One region of the Amycolatopsis sp. M39 genome, then DNA from elsewhere that is predicted to be linked to it. Evidence: riboswitches for the same ligand, from Rfam matches in the RefSeq annotation. Region 1 holds a riboswitch; each other region holds the start of a gene.
What was found. Region 1 has a riboswitch for cobalamin ahead of metE (5-methyltetrahydropteroyltriglutamate--homocysteine S-methyltransferase). Riboswitches for the same ligand answer to the same signal wherever they lie in the genome.
Positions count from the first base shown of each region.

Region 1 (5,790 bases):
GCCCATCCACGACACCGGGCCGAACTGTTCGAAGCGGTGCAGGCTGAAGTCGAGGCCGAAGCGCATCCCGTCGAGCGTGTGGCCGATCAGCGGCGGCCCGTCGTCGCCGAGCACCGGTTCCAGGCCGCTGCCCGCCGGGGGAGCCGCGAGTTCGCGGACCGGCCAGCGCGCGCCGAGCCAGCGTTCGTCGACCTTGCGCGGCAACGGGATCGCGGTCAGCGGCGGCATTTTCCCGCGCAGGTTTTCCGACAGCCGCGTGACGCCGTCGCTCCCGGCGTTGGCGACCTTGCCGAGCGCGCCGCCCGCCGTCGGGAGTCTCGTCTTTCCGGTCACGTCCGCCATGGCGACCACCTCCCGGCACGGGTATCGGCCGCCTCCACGGTCCCCTGTTATTGACGCGATGACAATACCTCGCGGGCTGCCGTTCGGGTGATCCTCGGACCGGTGCCGGGCAGCGGGCCGCGCTGCCCGGCACCGGTGCGGGTCAGCGAGGTTCGGCGCGCAGTTCCCGGGCCGCGCCGACCAGATGCCGCAGCGCCGGTTCGACCTCGGCGTAACCGCGGGTCTTGAGGCCGCAGTCCGGGTTGATCCACAACCGCTCCGCCGGAACCGCGCCGAGCGCCGTGCGCACCAGGCCGGCCACCTCGTCCCGGTCCGGCACGCGCGGCGAGTGGATGTCGTACACCCCGGGCCCGACGCCGCGGCCGAAGCCCGCTTCGTTCAGATCGGCGAGCACTTCCATCTTCGAGCGGGCAGCTTCGATGCTGGTGACGTCGGCGTCGAGGGCGTCGATCGCGGGCAGCACGTCGCCGAATTCCGAGTAGCACATGTGCGTGTGGATCTGCGTCGTTTCCGCGACGCCCGAGGTGGCCAGCCGGAACGCGGGCACCGCCCAGCCGAAGTACGCCTCGCGGTCCGCCGCGCGCAGCGGCAGCAGTTCGCGCAACGCGGGTTCGTCGACCTGCACGATGCGGATCCCGGCCTCCTCCAGGTCCGCGACCTCGTCCCGGACGGCCAGCGCGACCTGGCGTGCGGTGTCGGCCAGCGGCTGGTCGTCGCGGACGAACGACCACGCCAGGATGGTGACCGGGCCGGTCAGCATGCCCTTCACCGGACGGTCGGTGCGGCTTTGCGCGTAGCGCGCCCAGTCCACGGTCATCGGTTTCGGCCGGGAGACATCGCCGAACAGGATCGGCGGCCGGACGCACCGGGATCCGTACGACTGGACCCAGCCGAGGGCCGTCGCCGCGAAGCCGGTCAGCTGTTCGGCGAAGTACTGGACCATGTCGTTGCGCTCGGGCTCGCCGTGCACGAGGACGTCGAGGCCGAGGTCTTCCTGCAACCGCACGACGCGCTCGATCTCGGTGCGCATCGCGTCGCGGTACGCGCCGTCGCCGAGCTTGCCCGCGCGGTGTGCGGCTCGGGCTCGGCGCACCTCGCCGGTTTGCGGGAAGGAGCCGATCGTGGTGGTCGGCAGGGGTGGCAGGTTCAGGGATTTCTGTTGTGCCGCGGCCCGTTCCGCGTAGGGTGCGCGGACGGTGTCCTCTGGTCGGAGTGCCGCGACGCGGGCCCGGACGTCGGCGTCGCTCAGCTCGGCGGCTCCGGCCCGGTCGGCGACTGCGGCCCGTGCCGGACCGAGGTCGACGTCTTCGCCGCGCAGCGCCCGGCCGAGCAGGACGACCTCGTCGACCTTCTGCCGCGCGAAGGCGAGCCAGCTCTTCAGCCGCGGGTCGAGATCTGTCTCCGCTTCCACGTCGTAGGGCACATGCAGCAGCGAGCACGACGTCGACACGCTCACGTGTGCCGCGGCGTCCTTCAAGCGCGCCGCGCGGGACAGTGCGACGCCTGGATCCGTGCGCCAGACATTCCGCCCGTCCACGACACCGGCGAGGACCTCCTTGTCTCGCAAGGCTCCTTCCGCCGCGACTTGATCCACAAAGGACTCATCGGTCACCAGGTCGACGGCCACCGCTTCGACGGGGGAGCGGGCCAGGACGCCCAGTGCCCGGCCGAGGCCGCCGAAATACCCGGCCACCAGCAGCTTCGGCCGGTGCTTTTCCTTGGCCAGCACGTGATACGCGCGAGTGAGCGCGTTGAACTCCGGTGTCGTCCGGTCCGCGGCGAATGCCGGTTCGTCCAGTTGGACCCACTCGACGCCCTCGTCGGCCAGCTTGCCCAGAAGTCCGGCGTACGCGGGCAGCAGTTCGTCCAGCAGTTCCAGCGGTTCGAACCCGGGCTGGGTCGATTTCGACAGCAGCAGGAAAGTGACCGGTCCGACGAGCACCGGACGCGGCGTGATGCCGAGCGCGCGAGCCTCGCGGACCTCGTCGACCGGCGCGGTGCCGGTGAGCGAGAACCGGGAATCCGGGCCCAGCTCCGGGACGAGGTAGTGGTAGTTGGTGTCGAACCACTTCGTCATTTCGAGCGCGGGCGCGTCCGGTACCCCGCGCGCGGCGGCGAAGGAGGTGTCCAGCGGCGACAGCCCGAGCCGGGTGAAGCGCTCCGGCAGCGCGCCGAACAGCGCGGCGGTGTCCAATACCTGGTCGTAAAGCGAAAAAGTGCCGGACGGGATCGAGTCGAGGCCCTGGTCGCGCAGGGTGGTCCAGGTCTGTTCGCGCAGCTGCCGCCCGGTGGTCAGCAGGTCTTCCTCGGCGCTCTTTCCCGCCCAGTAGGACTCCAGCGCCCGTTTCAGCTCCCGGGACGGGCCGATTCGCGGGTAGCCGAGAATCGTGGTGCCGATCGTGTTCACAGCATGCATCCTCACGTGCTCGCCGGAAGAGCCCGGGCACGCGAAAACACCGTGCTTCGGTCGCGCCTTGTCCCGCGAGGCCCGGACTCACGCACGCCGTCGGCGTGCGTGCCAGTGGCAGGTATTCGGACTCGTGGGCGTACCGCTCGTGCCTACCGGCTGTCGCTTCCCGGGCGGGGCGCCCAGTGCTTTACCGCGTTCGCGGTGACAGCTTTCGTTCCCACATACCGCTGCGGGGCAGTCCCGGAATCGCACCGGGTTCCCTGTTGCCTCGTCAGGACGCGGCCGTCGGGAGAGCTTGGCTGCGTCCTGGCGAACCAGTGGCGTAGGCGAGTTTAGCGGGTTTGGTACAAGGCGGGGTGGGTGTCTCGGGGGGTGAGAAGCTGCTCGTCGCCTGGCGGCGACATTGCGCTGGGGGCGTGGAGCACCCCGAAGCCGGATTGTGCAGGGAGGCTTCGTATCGGGGTGCAGGGCGGGGGCTGGCTGCACGGGGGTGTGGGCGGGCTGTGCGGTTTTGTTCGGGTGAAAGAACTCGGCCGTGCCCTGGCTGGTTGCCAGGGCACGGCCGAGTTTCATCGTGTGGTCAGTCCCAGTCCAGGGCGCCGCCGGACTGGTATTCGATGACGCGGGTTTCGAAGAAGTTCTTCTCCTTCTTCAGGTCCATCGCCTCCGACATCCACGGGAACGGGTTCTCGTTCTCGCCGTAGATCGGGGACAGGCCGATCTGCTGGGCGCGCCGGTCGGTGATGAAGTGCATGTACTGCTCGCACAGGTCGGCCGACAGGCCGAGCATGCCGCGCGGCATGGTGTCGCGGGCGTAGGAGACCTCGAGTTCGCACGCGTCCTGCAGCATCCCGCGCACCTCGGCCTGGAACTGCTCGGTCCACAGGTGCGGGTTCTCGATCTTGATCTGGTTGATGCAGTCGATGCCGAAGTTCAGGTGGATCGACTCGTCGCGCAGGATGTACTGGTACTGCTCGGCGATGCCGACCATCTTGTTCCGCCTGCCCAGCGACAGGATCTGCGCGAAACCGGTGTAGAACCACATGCCCTCGAAGATCACGTAGAACGCCACGAGGTCGCGCAGGAACGCCTGGTCGGCTTCCGGCGTGCCGGTCTCGAAGTCCGGGTTCTCCAGGTTCTGCGTGTACTTCAGCGCCCACGCGTCCTTTTCCGAAATGGACGGGACCTCGCGGTACATGTTGAACAGCTCGCCCTCGACCAGGCCGAGGCTTTCGCAGATGTACTGGAAGGTGTGCGTGTGCACGGCCTCCTCGAAGGCCTGGCGCAGCAGGTACTGGCGGCACTCCGGGTTGGTGATCTGCCGGTACACCGCGAGCACGATGTTGTTGGCCACCAAGGACTCCGCCGTGGCGAAGAAGCCGAGGTTGCGCTTGAGCATCTGCCGCTCGTCCTCGGTGAGGCCGTCGGTCGACTTCCACAGCGCGATGTCGGCCTGCATCGCGACCTCGGTCGGCATCCAGTGGTTGTTGCACGCCGCGAGGTACTTGTCCCAGGCCCACCGGTACTTCATCGGCAGCAGCTGGTTGACGTCGGCGCGCGCGTTGATCATGCGCTTGTCGTCGACGTTGATCCGGGCCGCGCCGACCTCGATCTCGCCGAGACCGGTCGCGTCCGTCGTTTCCACGTTGGTCATCAGGGTTTCCTTACTGGCAGGCTTCGCAGTCGGGGTCGTCGATCCGGCAGGCCGCGCCCTCGGTCGCGACGAAGTCGACGTCGGTCGCGGGCATCTCCTTCGGCTCCGCGGCCGGGGAGGGCGACGGCGCGGGGGAGGCAGCCGGAACCGCGGCGGAAGGCGACGGCGACGGCGAAGCCGCCGGGGCGGGGGCCGGGGACGGCGCGGCGGCCGGGGCCGGGGTGGCGGAGACGGCGTTCAGCTTGCCGTCGGTGCCGCGCAGGGTGCTCTTCTCCACGTGCGTCGCGGACTGCGCCCGCAGGTAGTACGTGGTCTTGAGGCCCTTGTGCCAGGCGTAGCGGTACAGCTCGTCGAGCTTGCGGCCGCTCGGAGCCGCGATGTAGAGGTTCAGCGACTGCGCCTGGTCGATCCACTTCTGCCGCACCGAACCGGCGTCCACGATCCACTTCGACTCGATCTCGAAAGCGGTCGCGTACAGCGCCTTGAGGTCGTCGGGCACGCGGTCGATCTGGCCGAGGCTGCCGTCGAAGTACTTCAGGTCGCTGACCATGACCTCGTCCCACAGGCCGCGCGCCTTGAGGCTCTTGACCAGGTGCGGGTTGACGACGGTGAAGTCGCCGGACATGTTCGACTTGACGTAGAGGTTCTGGAACAGCGGCTCGATCGACTGGCCGACGCCGGAGATGTTGGAGATCGTCGCGGTCGGCGCGATCGCCATCACGTTCGAGTTGCGCATGCCGACGGTCTTGACGCGCTCGCGCAGCGGGGCCCAGTCCAGCGTCGTGGAGGTGTCGACGTCGAGGCCGTCGCCCTGGCGGGCGTCGATGAGCAGCTGCATCGAGTCGATCGGCAGGATTCCCTTGCTCCACAAGGAACCCTCGAACGTCTGGTACTGGCCGCGCTCCTGTGCGAGATCGGTCGAGGCCGAGATCGCGTAGTAGGAGAGGTGCTCCATCGAGACGTCGGCGAACTTCACCGCGTCGGCGGACGCGAACGGCACGCCCAGCTCGAACAGCGCGTCCTGGAAGCCCATGATGCCCAGGCCGACCGGACGGTGGCGCAGGTTGGAACGGCGCGCCTCCGGGATCGTGTAGAAGTTGATGTCGATCACGTTGTCGAGCATCCGGACCGCGGTGCGCACGGTCTTCTCAAGCCGCTCGGTGTCGAGCCCTTCAGGGGTGACGTGCTTGAGCAGGTTCACCGAGCCGAGGTTGCAGACCGCGACCTCTTCGGCGTTCGTGTTCAGCGTGATCTCGGTGCACAGGTTGGACGAGTGCACGACGCCGACGTGCTGCTGCGGCGAACGCAGGTTGCACGGGTCCTTGAAGGTGATCCACGGGTGGCCGGTCTCGAACAGCATGGTCAGCATCCGCCGCCACAGTTC
Region 1 is NZ_LWSF01000004.1:199,208-204,997, reverse strand. It holds gene A4R44_RS11565 (cytochrome P450) at 1-228, opposite strand, end outside; gene metE (5-methyltetrahydropteroyltriglutamate--homocysteine S-methyltransferase) at 485-2,758, opposite strand; cobalamin riboswitch at 2,867-3,030, opposite strand; gene A4R44_RS11555 (ribonucleotide-diphosphate reductase subunit beta) at 3,333-4,406, opposite strand; gene A4R44_RS11550 (ribonucleoside-diphosphate reductase subunit alpha) at 4,417-5,790, opposite strand, start outside.

Region 2 (5,790 bases), on a different contig from region 1:
TTGACGAAAACCCCGCCGGGAGCGAGGACTTCACCGCACACGGCCAGCAGGTCGCGCAACGGCGCGCGGTTCATCCAGTGCAGTGCGGTCGTGCTGACGAACGCGTCGGGTGCGCGGTCGAGTTCGAGCGCCTCGTACCAGCCGCGCTCGCGCAGATCCGTGGTGACGGTGCGGAACCGGTCGCTGCCGTACGCGAGATCCGCGAGTCCGAGCAGCAGCGGGTCGGCGTCCGCTCCGACCACCCGCGCGCCGGGGAACCGGGCCAGCAGCCGGGTCGCGAGCGAACCGGGACCCACGCCGAGGTCCACGATCAGCGGGTCTTCGCGCGGGACCAGCTCGGCCAGCACGTCGCCGAGCACCGCGAACCGCTCCTCGCGGTCGGGCAGGTAGAACTCCTGCTGCCGGTCCCAGCGGTCCAGCCAGTAGCGGGCGCGGTCTTCGGTGAGGACGGTCATCGGGTCACCTTGTCGAATCGGACCCAGTTCAGCGAATTGGGCACTCCGGCGGGAATTCCGCGGTACTTCGCGGAGGCGGCGCTGTTCCAGGTCGAGTTGCCCCAGAACACGAATCCGCCGCGGTCGTGGAGGATCTCGTGCATCCGGCGGTAGAGCGCGGCGCGGTCCGGCTGTTTCGCGGTGGAAAGCGCCTGGCGGTACAGCGCGTCGAATTCCGGATCGTGCCAGTTGGTGCGGTTCTGCGGCGCGTTGCCGAGCAATCGCGACGCGAAGTGGTTCGGGATCGGCAACGGCCCGGACTGGCCCATGGTGAGCTCCCCGGTCTTCAGAGCTTCGGAGTAATAGGTGTCGCCGGAGCCGACCCGGACCTTGACCGTCACTCCGCTGCGTTTGGCTTGTTCGGCGAAGAGATTCGCCGCCTCCACGAATCCGGCCGCGGCCGGCGCGGTGAACAGCTCGAAGGCCAGGTTCTGCGCGCCGGCTTCGCGCAGCAGCGCTTTCGCCTCGTCCGGATCGTAAGTGTGCGGGGGAAGGTCGGCGTAGTACTCGAAGCCTTTCCCGAACACGTCGTTCGCGACCTCGCCCTCGCCCTGCAACGCGACCTTCACCAGTTCCTCGCGATCGACCATCCGCATCATCGCCCGCCGGACGTCCGGGTTGTCGAAGGGCGGCCGGTCGGTTTTCATCGCGAAGTAGTAGATGCCGCTGTGCGCCGCGGAACGCACGTCGATCCCGTCCGCCGCGCGCAGCGTTTTCGCCGCGGCCGGGGTCAGGTCGTCGGCGAAATCGGCCTGACCGCTGCGCACCGCGGCCGGGCGGGCGTCGTTCTCCGCGCTGAGGACGCGCAACCGGCGGATCTTCGGCGCACCGTCCCAGTAATCGTCGTACGCGGTCGCCGCCATCTCGCGACCGGGCCGGAACGACTCGAAGCGGAACGGACCGGTGCCGATCGGATGCTTGAAGTCCTTCGTGCCGTTGCGGACGATTCTGGTGCCGTAGGCGGAAAGCGCGGTCAAGAACTCGAACGACGGTTGCTTGAGCGCGATCTCCACCGTCTGATCGTCCACCTCGCGCGACTGCGAAAGGTCGACCAGGTCCAGCGTCGCGGCGGCGATGAACGGCTGCGGGCCAGGCGGGCCGAGCACCCGCGACAGCGTGTACAGCACGTCGGCGGAGGTGAACTTCGCGCCGTCGTGCCAGCGCGCGTCGCGCAGCGAGAGCCGCCAGCGGGTGCCGTCGGCGTTCGGCTCGGCGGCGCGGGCGAGCCGCGGCACCGGCCGCATCGTGTCGTCGACCTCGAACAGCCCGTCGTACAGGGCTTTCAGCCGCGCCTCGTCGATGAACAGGTGACTGGTGCCCGGATCGAGCCGTTCGTCGGTGCCGGACCCTTTGAGCACAGCGGAAAACGTGTCGATCCCGGTGCCGCCGCCTGCTTGCCGGCCGCCGCACCCGGCCGCCAGCACGCCCGTGGCGCCCAGCAGGAACCCGCGCCTGCTCAGCCCTGCGGATCCGGTCATGAGACTCCCTCGCGCCGGGCCGGCGCCGGAAGGAGGAGAACAGGACGAAGCGCCGCCCGCGTGCCGCGGCGGCTCCCCGGCCTGGCCAAATCCGCGTGGCGCCGGCCGATCAGTGGATCCCGCGGAGGTATCTGGCTTCGGCTCGGCGAGCCTCACAGTTGCGGGGCAGCTCCGGAATCGCACCGGTCTTCCCTCCACGTGCGCCACACCCTAGGCGGTGCGGTCACCTTCCGCGCGGTTCGTGCGAAATCTCACCTCGCGGGTCCCGGCCGAGCAGCATTTCCCGGGGGACCGGACGAAAGGGGCACCGGAGGGTGAGCGACGGACCGTCGCCGCCGGAACTGGCCGGATACGTGCGGGTGGCGCGCGTTCACCGCGAGCACGAGCGCTACCGCTCGGTGCTTCGAACTCGGGAGTCGGCGGCGATTCCAACGCCTTGGAGCTGCTGGGCGCCCGATGGCCGGACAGTCCGGCGCCCGACCGGCTCGATCCCGCGCACGGTGCGCTCGGCTGCGTCGATCTGCGGTGGTCGCGACCCTTCATGGAAGGGGGAAGGCGGATCCGAGCCAGCCGAGATCACCGCCCTGCGCAGCCGGTTCGAGCGGTACCAGCGGCTGTCCGGATGGCTGGGCGAGCACAGGGCCGCGGCTGCGCTCCCTGCTGGTCGCCGATCTCGTCGAAGCCGCCCGCCCGCGGTTCCGGGCGCTGACGCGCACCACCGAAGCGGCGAACGCGTACAGCCTGGTCGCCCGGCTGCTCGACTCCGCCGTCCATACGCTCAAGGCGCAGGACCTCACTCCCGAAGGCGTCCGCCGCGATCCCGCTGCCGCGGCGAAGATGGTGCTGACCGCGTCCTGGTTCCTCGATTCCGCGGCTTCCGCCCTCGCCGAAGCCGGTGCGCGGCTCGGCTTGCCCGATCCGGACTGGACCAGCTTCATCGCGCTCGCCGAGAGCTGAGCCTTTCTGGTTCATTCGAAGACATGGCCGAGACTTTCGGAGTTCCGCGACCGGGCAAAGTCGACTATTACGCTCGCGTGGCCGAAGCCGGGCGCGACTACAAACGGCACGTGCTGGCCGGGCTGGATCTGCGGCCCGGCCTGACCGTGCCGGATGTCGGCTGCGGTCCCGGCACCGACCTGCCCGCGATGGCCGAAGCGGTGGGTGCCGCGGGTTGGGTCGCCGGAGTCGACACCGAGCCGGGGATGGTCGAGGAGGCAGGGCGGCGGGTCTCTTCCGTGCCGCAGGTTTCGGTCCGGCTGGCCGATGCGCAAGCGCTGCCGCTGGAGGACGCCGGCGCGGACCGGGCGCGGACGGACCGGATGGTGCAGCACGTCGCCGATCCCGCCGCGGTTTTCGCCGAACCGCGCCGGGTCCTGCGACCGGGCGGGCCGGCGTGCGTGGCCGAACCGGACTGGGACAGTCTGGTGGTCGATCCCGGGGAGCGCTCGACGAACCGCGCGTTCAACCGGTTCGTGTGCTCGACGATGGTCCGGAACGCGACTGCCGGCCGTTCCCTGGCGCGGTTCGCGGCGGGCGCGGGGTTCGAGGTGCTCGACGTTTCGGTCGAGGCGCCGGTGTTCCGCGATTTCGGGACCGCGGACAAGATCGGAACACCGAGCGCGCGGTGCGAGCGGGCCAGCTGGAGCGGGCCGCCGGGGACGAGTGGCTGGCGACGCTCGCCGCGGGGCCGTTTCTGGCCGCGAGCATGGTGTTCGTCGGGGTTTTCGTCAAGCCCGCCGCTTGACCATCTCCGCGATCCACACCGGCGCGTACGGCGAGGTGCAGTTCGGCGGCGTCGGATAGTCCTTGAGCACGCCCAGCCGCTCGCCGATGCCGATCGCACGGGCGCGCAGGCCGGGGTTTTCGATGCCGATCTGGGCGAGGCAGTGGTTCATCGCCCACTGCAACCGCTCCGGGGCGGCTTTCATCTCGGCTTCGATGACGTCGAGAAGCCGGTCGAGGTCGAGCCCGCCGGGCTTCTTGGCGACGCGGTCCGCGGCGAGCGCCCAGCCCGCGCTCGCCACCACCGGGTCGGGGTCTTCGAGCCAGGCCGCGCGGAGGTCCTCGGCGTGGCGGCTTTTCCTGACGATGTTCGCGAGGAGCCAGTCGTGGACCTTGGGGGTGCCCGCCTCGCGCAGCATCCGGTCGAGGTCGTCCCGGTCGAACTGCTTCGGCCGGGCGAGGAGGAGCGCGAGAAGGCGGGCGTTGCTGTCGCCGGTCCGCCAGAGTTCGCCGGCCAGGACGGGTTGGGCTTTGAGTTCTTTCGCGAGGGCGCGGAGCTTGGCGAGGTTGACGCTGTGGTCGTCGCCGTGGTTCTCGTTGACCGCCCGGATTTTGGGGTCGTGAAGCTCGGCGAGCCGGTCGAGGACCCCGGAGAGGGTTGCTTCGGCCACAGGAACCTCCCTGCTCAGGTGCGGACAGCGCCGAGCATACGGGTTCGAGGTGGCTCAGCCAGCTTTTCGGTCGTGCGGGGAACCCTGCGGGAATCTGATTCCCGCAGGGTTCCCCGCACCGACGGTCAGCGGGGTCAAGTACGCCAGTCGGGATGCCGAGCATCGGCGAGGAACTCCTCCGGAGCGGGAATCGGCACCCGCACCCAGTTGTCCACCCGGGTGAACGTCGCGCCGCCCATGCGGCCCACCGGCTGGTACACGTCCTGGTCCAGCCGTCCGTCCGGACGCAGCAACCGGTCGTCCACCGCTACCCCGGCCACCTCGCCGAAGACCAGGTGCGAGCCCCGGAACTCCTCGATCTTCACCAGCGTGCATTCCAGGCTCGGGCCGGCCCCGGCGGGATGGGGCACGGCGATCCGCACCCCGGGCGTCCACGACAATCCGACGTGCTCGGCTTCGTCCACCGACGAGTCCACTGTGGACGCAGTGCGCGCGACCAGTTCCTCCTGGCCGCTCAGCGCTATCGTGATCGCGAACTCGCCGCGGGCCTCGATATTGGCCAAAGTGTCCTTCGGCGCTTCCGAAATCGAGAACAGCACCGTCGGCGGGTCCATGGTCAGCGGCGCGAAGTAGCTGAACGGCGCGAGGTTCCGCACCCCCGCGCCGTCCACCGTGCTCACCCACGCGATCGGCCGCGGGACGACGGCGTTCTTCACCATCCACACGAAAGCGCCGCGGTCAGCGTCGGTATTGCTGCTGTACACGAAACCTCACTCTGTCACTACCCGCCCTCCGAGCATGGTCAGTTCCGACCGTACGCTCAGCAACTCCGGGCCCGCGGCGGTGACCGGATCGTGGGCGAAGACCGCCAGGTCGGCGAGCGAGCCGACACTGAGCGTTCCCTTGGCAGACTCCGCGTGTTCGAGCCAAGCCGGGCCGGTCGTCCACAAGCGCAGTGCCTCCTCCCTGGTGAGCGGGCTGGCCACGGCGGAGAAGGCGTTCGGGCCGGGCGAACCGGTGAAGGTCGCGACGCCGCGGCGCCAGTCCGGCACGGTCACCGGGGCGTCCGAGCTGTCGGCGACCACCACGCCGTGGTCCAGCAGGGCCCGCGCGGGGAAGGCGCCGGCCCATCTCTCCTCGCCCAGCACGCGGACCATCGACGGGCCGCTGTAGGTGCGCATCAGCGAGCTGGTGATGACTCCGATGCCGGACCGAGCCAGGCGGGAAAGCACGGCGGAGGACAGGAAAGTGCCGTGGATCAGCGCGTGCCGGGCCGCCGGCCAGGGGTCGACCTCCTGGGCCGCCTCGATCGCGTCGACGACCGCGTCCGCGGCCCGGTCCCCGGTCACGTGGACTTGCACGCGCACCCGCCGGACGTGCGCGGCCAGGATCAGTTCGTGCAGCTCGCGCACGCGCGCGTCGTCG
Region 2 is NZ_LWSF01000001.1:984,698-990,487, reverse strand. It holds partial or broken gene A4R44_RS04620 (trans-aconitate 2-methyltransferase) at 1-455, opposite strand, end outside; gene A4R44_RS04615 (ABC transporter substrate-binding protein) at 452-1,972, opposite strand; cobalamin riboswitch at 2,077-2,196, opposite strand; gene A4R44_RS04610 (hypothetical protein) at 2,498-2,929, shown strand; partial or broken gene A4R44_RS49995 (methyltransferase domain-containing protein) at 2,953-3,468, shown strand; gene A4R44_RS04600 (DNA alkylation repair protein) at 3,700-4,365, opposite strand; gene A4R44_RS04595 (flavin reductase family protein) at 4,500-5,129, opposite strand; gene A4R44_RS04590 (amidohydrolase) at 5,136-5,790, opposite strand, start outside.
Region 2: it holds a riboswitch for cobalamin, as region 1 does, so the genes downstream of both, A4R44_RS04615 (ABC transporter substrate-binding protein) here and metE (5-methyltetrahydropteroyltriglutamate--homocysteine S-methyltransferase) in region 1, are expected to answer to the same signal.

Region 3 (5,790 bases), on a different contig from region 1:
CCAGGTTCGTGAGCGCGCGACCGGTGTCCCAGCCCAACGTCGACGTCAGCACGGTGAAGACCAGGAACCGGTGCAGGTTCTCGCCGAGCGGGCCGCCCGGGACGAAGTCCAGTGCGGTGTGGTTCGCCAGGAACGGCCAGGTGAACAGGCTCATCGCGAGGCCGTAGAAGTACGCGGCGACCACTCCGTAGAGCGCCAGCATCGCGATCTCCCACCGGCCCTTCACCCGGCGCGGCAGCAGCCCGGCACCCAGCCCGACCAGCGACGACGCCAGCATCTGGAACGGCAGCCAGGGCCCGACGCCGCCGGTGAGCAGCGCGGACGCGAACAGCGACGTCGAGCCGAGGACGAAGCCAAAGCCCGGCCCGAAGACCCGCCCGGCCAGCACGAGCAGGAAGAACACCAGCTCGATCCCGCCGGTGCCCGCGCCGAGCGGACGCAGCGCGGCGTTCACCGCGGACAGCACGCCGAGCAGCGCGAGGGCCTTCGCGTCGAGTCCGCCGCTGGACAGTTCGGCCAGCACGATCAAGATCAGCACCGGCAGTGTCACGAGGAAAACGAACGGCGCGTCGGTCACGTGCGCGGAGGTGCCCACGGTGCTGCGGGCGAGCAGCGGCCAGCAGAACATCGCGAGCCCGATCACGACGGCCGCCGTCAGCACCAGCGCCGTGCGGTGCCGGATGCGGACGGCTGGGCCCAGGAAATCGGTCACGCCAGCGCCTTCGCCACCGCGTCCACAGTCAGCCACGGCTCCGGTGCGAGGATCTTCGCCACCTGCGGCGCGAAGGCGGGCGAGGCCACCACGACGTCCGCAGTCGGGCCGTCTGCGACCACCTCGCCCTCGGCGAGGACCACGACGCGGTGCGCGGCGGAGGCGACGAACTCGACATCGTGGGTGGCCAGCAGCACCGCGTGCCCGTCGGCGGCCAGGTCGGCGAGGATGGTCGCGAAGTGCCGTTTCGCCGGGTAGTCCAGGCCGCGGGTTGGTTCGTCCAGCAGCACGACCGGCGGGGCGGCGGCGAGTTGCACGGCGAGAACCAAGGCGAGTCGCTGGCCTTCGGAGAGGTCTCTCGGGTTGGTGTGGTCTTTGATGCCCGGCACGAGGCGGTCGAGCAGCTTCCGGGCAGTGCCCGCGTCGACGCCGGATTCACCGTCGGCCTGTCGGCATTCCGCCCCGACCGAATCGAGATACAGCAGGTCGGACGGGGTCTGCGGGACCAGTCCGACGCGCGTGCGGGCGGCCCGTGACCGGAGCGTCTTCGGGTCCGCGCCGAGGACGTCGACCGTGCCGTCCGAGCGAGGTCCGCTGCCCTGCAACGCCCACAGCAGGGAGGATTTGCCGGAGCCGTTCCGGCCCATCAGCGCGACGACCTCGCCGCGGTCCAGCCGCAGGTCAACGCCCCTTACCGCGTTCACGCCGCCGTACCGGACCCGCACCCCCTTCGCCTTGAGGACTGCTTCGCCAGAGCTTTTCACGGTCTCGGCAGGGCGGCGCTCGGCCAGGCGTTCCCGGAGCGGACGGGCGAGCCGGCGCGCGTCGCGGACCGACAGCGGTAGCGGCGACCAGCCCGCGAGTCGGCCCAGCTCCACGATCGGCGGGGCGACATCGGTCTCGGCGAAAACCTCCGCTGGCTGGCCGGACACGACGGTGCCGCCGCCGGGCAGGTAGAGCAGGCGGTCGGCGTACTGCGCGACGCGTTCCATCCGGTGCTCGGCGACGACGACCGTCGTGCCAAGGTCGTGCACCAGGCGCGTGATCGCGGCCAGTACCTCCTCGGCCGCGGTCGGGTCGAGCGCTGACGTCGGTTCGTCCAGCACCAGCACGCTCGGGTGCGCCGTGAGCACCGCGCCGATCGCGACGCGTTGCTGCTGCCCGCCGGATAGCGTCCGAAGTGGACGGTCGCGAAGTTCGGCGATGCCCAGCAGATCAAGGGTTTCCTCGACGCGTTTGCGCATCACGTCCGGCGCGACGGCGAGCTGCTCCATCGCGTACGCCAGTTCTTCCTCGACGGTGTCGGTGACGAATCCGGCCAGCGGATCCTGCCCGACCACGCCGACGACCGACGCCAGTTCACGCGGCGGATGCGTCGCGGTGTCGAGCCCGTCGACCTTGACGCGCCCGGTCAGGGTGCCGCCGCTGAAATGCGGGACGAGACCGTTGATCGCACCGAGCAAGGTCGACTTGCCGACTCCGGTGCGTCCGGCGACGAGGCAGAGTTCGCCCTCCTCGATCGTGAGGTCGACATCCCGGAGCACCGGCTGGTCAGCCCCGTCGTAGGTGACGCTGACGTGTGAAAACTCGATCATCGGGCGACCTCCGACACCAGCGCCGGACGCGGCGCGAACCAAGCGGGCAGCACGCTGATCAGCACCGCGACGGCCGGCAGCAACGGCAGCTCCGGCCAGGTCAGCGGGCTGGCCGGGGTGGTGAGCGAAACCGGGTCGGCGAGCAGCACGAGCACCGCGGTCGCGACGCCGCACAGCGCGACCAGCGTTTCCGGCAGCCGCCACGGGTCAGGCCGGTAGGTCGTGCGGCGGATCTGCCGCCCGCCCAGCACGAATCCGGCGGCGGCCAGCACCAGACCGGCGACGAGCATCGGCACGCCGAGCCACGACGCGGACCCGTCGAGCACTCCGTAAACCCCCACCGCGACGCCGACCAAACCGGCCAGCACGCAGGTCGCGATCAGCATCCGGACGCGCGGAGAGAGGTAGTTGCGCCGCCCGTAGCCTCGGGAATCCATGGCCGCGGCGAGTTGCAGCGACCGGTCCATAGCGTCGGCGAGCACCGGCACGAAAATCCCCTTCACGAACCGCAGGCCGCGCGTCTTCCCGGAGCGCAGTCGACGCGCGCGACGCACCCGCTGCACGCTCTCGACCAACTGCGGGGCCACGGACAGCGCGACAGTGACTGCCGTCCCCACCTCATAGAGCGCCCCGGGCACAGCCTTGAGCAGGCGTTTCGGGTTCGCCAGCGCGTTCGCGGCACCGACGCAGAGCACGATCGTGGCCAGCCGGAGCCCGTCGTACAGCCCGCCGAGCAGTTCCTCGGCCGAGGTGGGGCCGAGGAGCTGGATGCCGGCCGCGACGCTCGGGAGCGGGATGGCCGGCAGCGTGAACAGGATGTGGCCGCCGTCCTCGCCGCCGATCAGGATCCGGAACAGCACGCGCGACAGCAGGATCACCGCGGCGATCCAGGCATACATCCGGAACGCCAGCGCCCACGGCGCGTCGCCGCGGCGGAGCACCACGACGAACCCGGCCACCGCGATCACCAAAGCGAGCAGAACCGGGTTCGTGGTCCGGCTCGCGGCGACGGCGAGCGCGAGCGCCCACACCCACCACGCGCCGGGATGGAGCGCTCGCGGACTACTCCGCAGCACGCCTGCGGCGCACCGCGACGACCGTCCCGGCCACCACGAGCAGCACGACGACCACGATGCCGATCACCAGGCCCCACGGGAACCCGCTGTCCGAAGTGGACGCCGGGGCCGCGGCGGGCGCGTTGGCCTTGCGCACCGGCTCGGTGCGCGGCGGCGGATACTCGGTGTAGGACTTGCCGATCGCGAACGACCAGCCCTCGAACGCTCCGGCAGGCGGCTTCCAGCTCTGCGCGCCGACCTGCGCCGACTCCCATTTGCCGCCGTTGGTGGCGGTCCAGAAGCTCCACGACGCCTGCTCCGGCGGCATCCCGGTGCAGGTCTGGTCGGCGGGCTTGCTCTCGATCTTGCACATCACGGCCAGGCCGTATTTGCCCGCGCCGGTGAGTTCGAAGCCAGCGTTTTGCAGCGCGGTGACGCCGTTTTCCTGCTTGCCGGGCGCGCACCGGATGAGGGTTTCGCCGCCAAGCCCCTGGAAGTCGACGATCACCGTGACGCCGTTGTCGTCCTGGCAGTAGCCGTCGGCGCCCTTGCCGGGCGTGGTCGCGGAGGCGGAGGACGCCCCGCCCAAACCGGTAGCGACGAGAAGAGCACAGCCGACGAGGACTCGCCCCCAGTGCCGCGCGTGCACGAACCGCATGTCAGATGTACCTCGCATCGATCGGACCACGACGGGCGATCCGGCTCGCGGTCCCTCCCGGGGCCGCTCACGGTTGCGGGCCAGCGCCGGATTCTCACCGGCTTCCCCCGTTCGTGGCGAAGAACTTGTCGACGTTAACGCACCGCAGGCCCCGCCGGAAGCGACCGCGGACACACCTACACTTCCGAGCGTGGGACAGGACCAGCTACGCGTCGGCCTCGTAGGAACCGGACCGTGGGCCACCACGGTGCACGCTCCCGGGCTCGCGGATCATCCAGGGACCGTGCTCAGTGCTGTGTGGAGCCGTCGGCCAGAAGCCGCCGCCGCGCTCGCGCAGGCCTACGACGCCGTGCCCACCAGCGATCTGGACGAGCTGTTCGAGCAGGTCGACGCGCTCGCGTTCGCCGTGCCGCCGACGGTGCAGGCCGACCTGGCGACCCGCGCCGCGGAGGCGGGAAAACACCTGATCCTGGAGAAACCGATCGCCGCCGACCTGGCCACGGCGGAGCGGCTCGCCGACGCCGTGACGTCGGCTGGCGTCGCTTCGCTGGTGATGCTGACGCTGCGGTTCGCTCAGCAGACGCGCGATTGGCTGGACGGCGTCACCGCCGCTGGCGGTTGGCGAGGCGGCAGCGTGCGGTGGCTGTCCGGCGCGCTGCTCGCCGGCAAGTACGCGACCTCGGCCTGGCGACAGGATCCGGCCGCCGGCGCGCTCGCCGACATCGGCCCGCACGCGTTCGACCTGCTCGACGCCGCACTCGGCCCGATCACCGGCGTCCTTGCCGCACACCGCGGCCCTGAGGACCTGTGGCAACTGCTGCTCGAACACGAGGGCGGCATCACGAGCACCGCGACGCTCAGCCTGCGCCTGCCGGTTCAGCCGACGGTGGTCGAGTATTCGGTCTTCGGCGAGCACGGCTTGCGCACGCTGGGCCGCACCGGCACGGCGAACGACGCGTACACCGCACTGCTGGACGATTTCGCCGCGATGGTGTCGTGCGGAACGACCACACATCCCTGCGACGTCCGCCGAGGCGTGCACCTGGCCCGGATCGTGGACCAAGCACGCGCCGCGCTGAGCCGTTAATTCGGTTGCCCGGTCTGAGACGATGAGCGGGAAGTTCGTTTCGGACGAAGGAATGCCTATGTGCTCCGCCACGGCCCACCCCGGCCGCCTGGCCTGAGCTGTTCGGCCTGCGCGCCCGGCGTGGGGTTGCCAGTTTTGTGCTGCCCGCGCATTCCTTCTTCTCGAAAGGCCTCCACCAGAGATGTCCGCCCTTCAGGCATACGTCCGCGCGACCGCACCGATCGGCCGCGACGCCGAGCGAATCGGCCCGTTCCTGGCGACCTTCGCCAAGGACAGCTCGCATCCGATGGAGAACTACGCCATCCCCGACGACGGCGCGAAGCCCTCGTCCGCCGAGATCGCTCTCCTGATTTCCGCTTACCGGCAACGAGACCTCCGGCCCCGGCTGGAGTTCTTCACCGAAGCCGCTCCGGACGTCGAGGCAGCTCTCGTCGCCGCAGGGTTCACGCTGGAACGGCGAGTGCCGGTGATGACCTGCAGCGTCGAAGACCTCGTCGATTGTGATGCGCCAGAACACATTCAGCTGCGTGAACCGTCGTCCGACGATGAATTCCGTCGCCTGCGGTCCGTGCAGAACGTCGCTTTCGGCGAGTCGCCCGAGGTGTCGGACGCCGATGTCGAACGCAACCGCGACTACCTGACGGTCCTAGCCGAACGCGGCGAAACCATTGTGGGCGGCGGAA
Region 3 is NZ_LWSF01000002.1:400,517-406,306, forward strand. It holds gene A4R44_RS06635 (ECF transporter S component) at 1-712, opposite strand, end outside; gene A4R44_RS06640 (ABC transporter ATP-binding protein) at 709-2,307, opposite strand; gene A4R44_RS06645 (CbiQ family ECF transporter T component) at 2,304-3,383, opposite strand; gene A4R44_RS06650 (hypothetical protein) at 3,370-4,020, opposite strand; cobalamin riboswitch at 4,033-4,163, opposite strand; gene A4R44_RS06655 (Gfo/Idh/MocA family protein) at 4,211-5,107, shown strand; gene A4R44_RS06660 (GNAT family N-acetyltransferase) at 5,289-5,790, shown strand, end outside.
Region 3: it holds a riboswitch for cobalamin, as region 1 does, so the genes downstream of both, A4R44_RS06650 (hypothetical protein) here and metE (5-methyltetrahydropteroyltriglutamate--homocysteine S-methyltransferase) in region 1, are expected to answer to the same signal.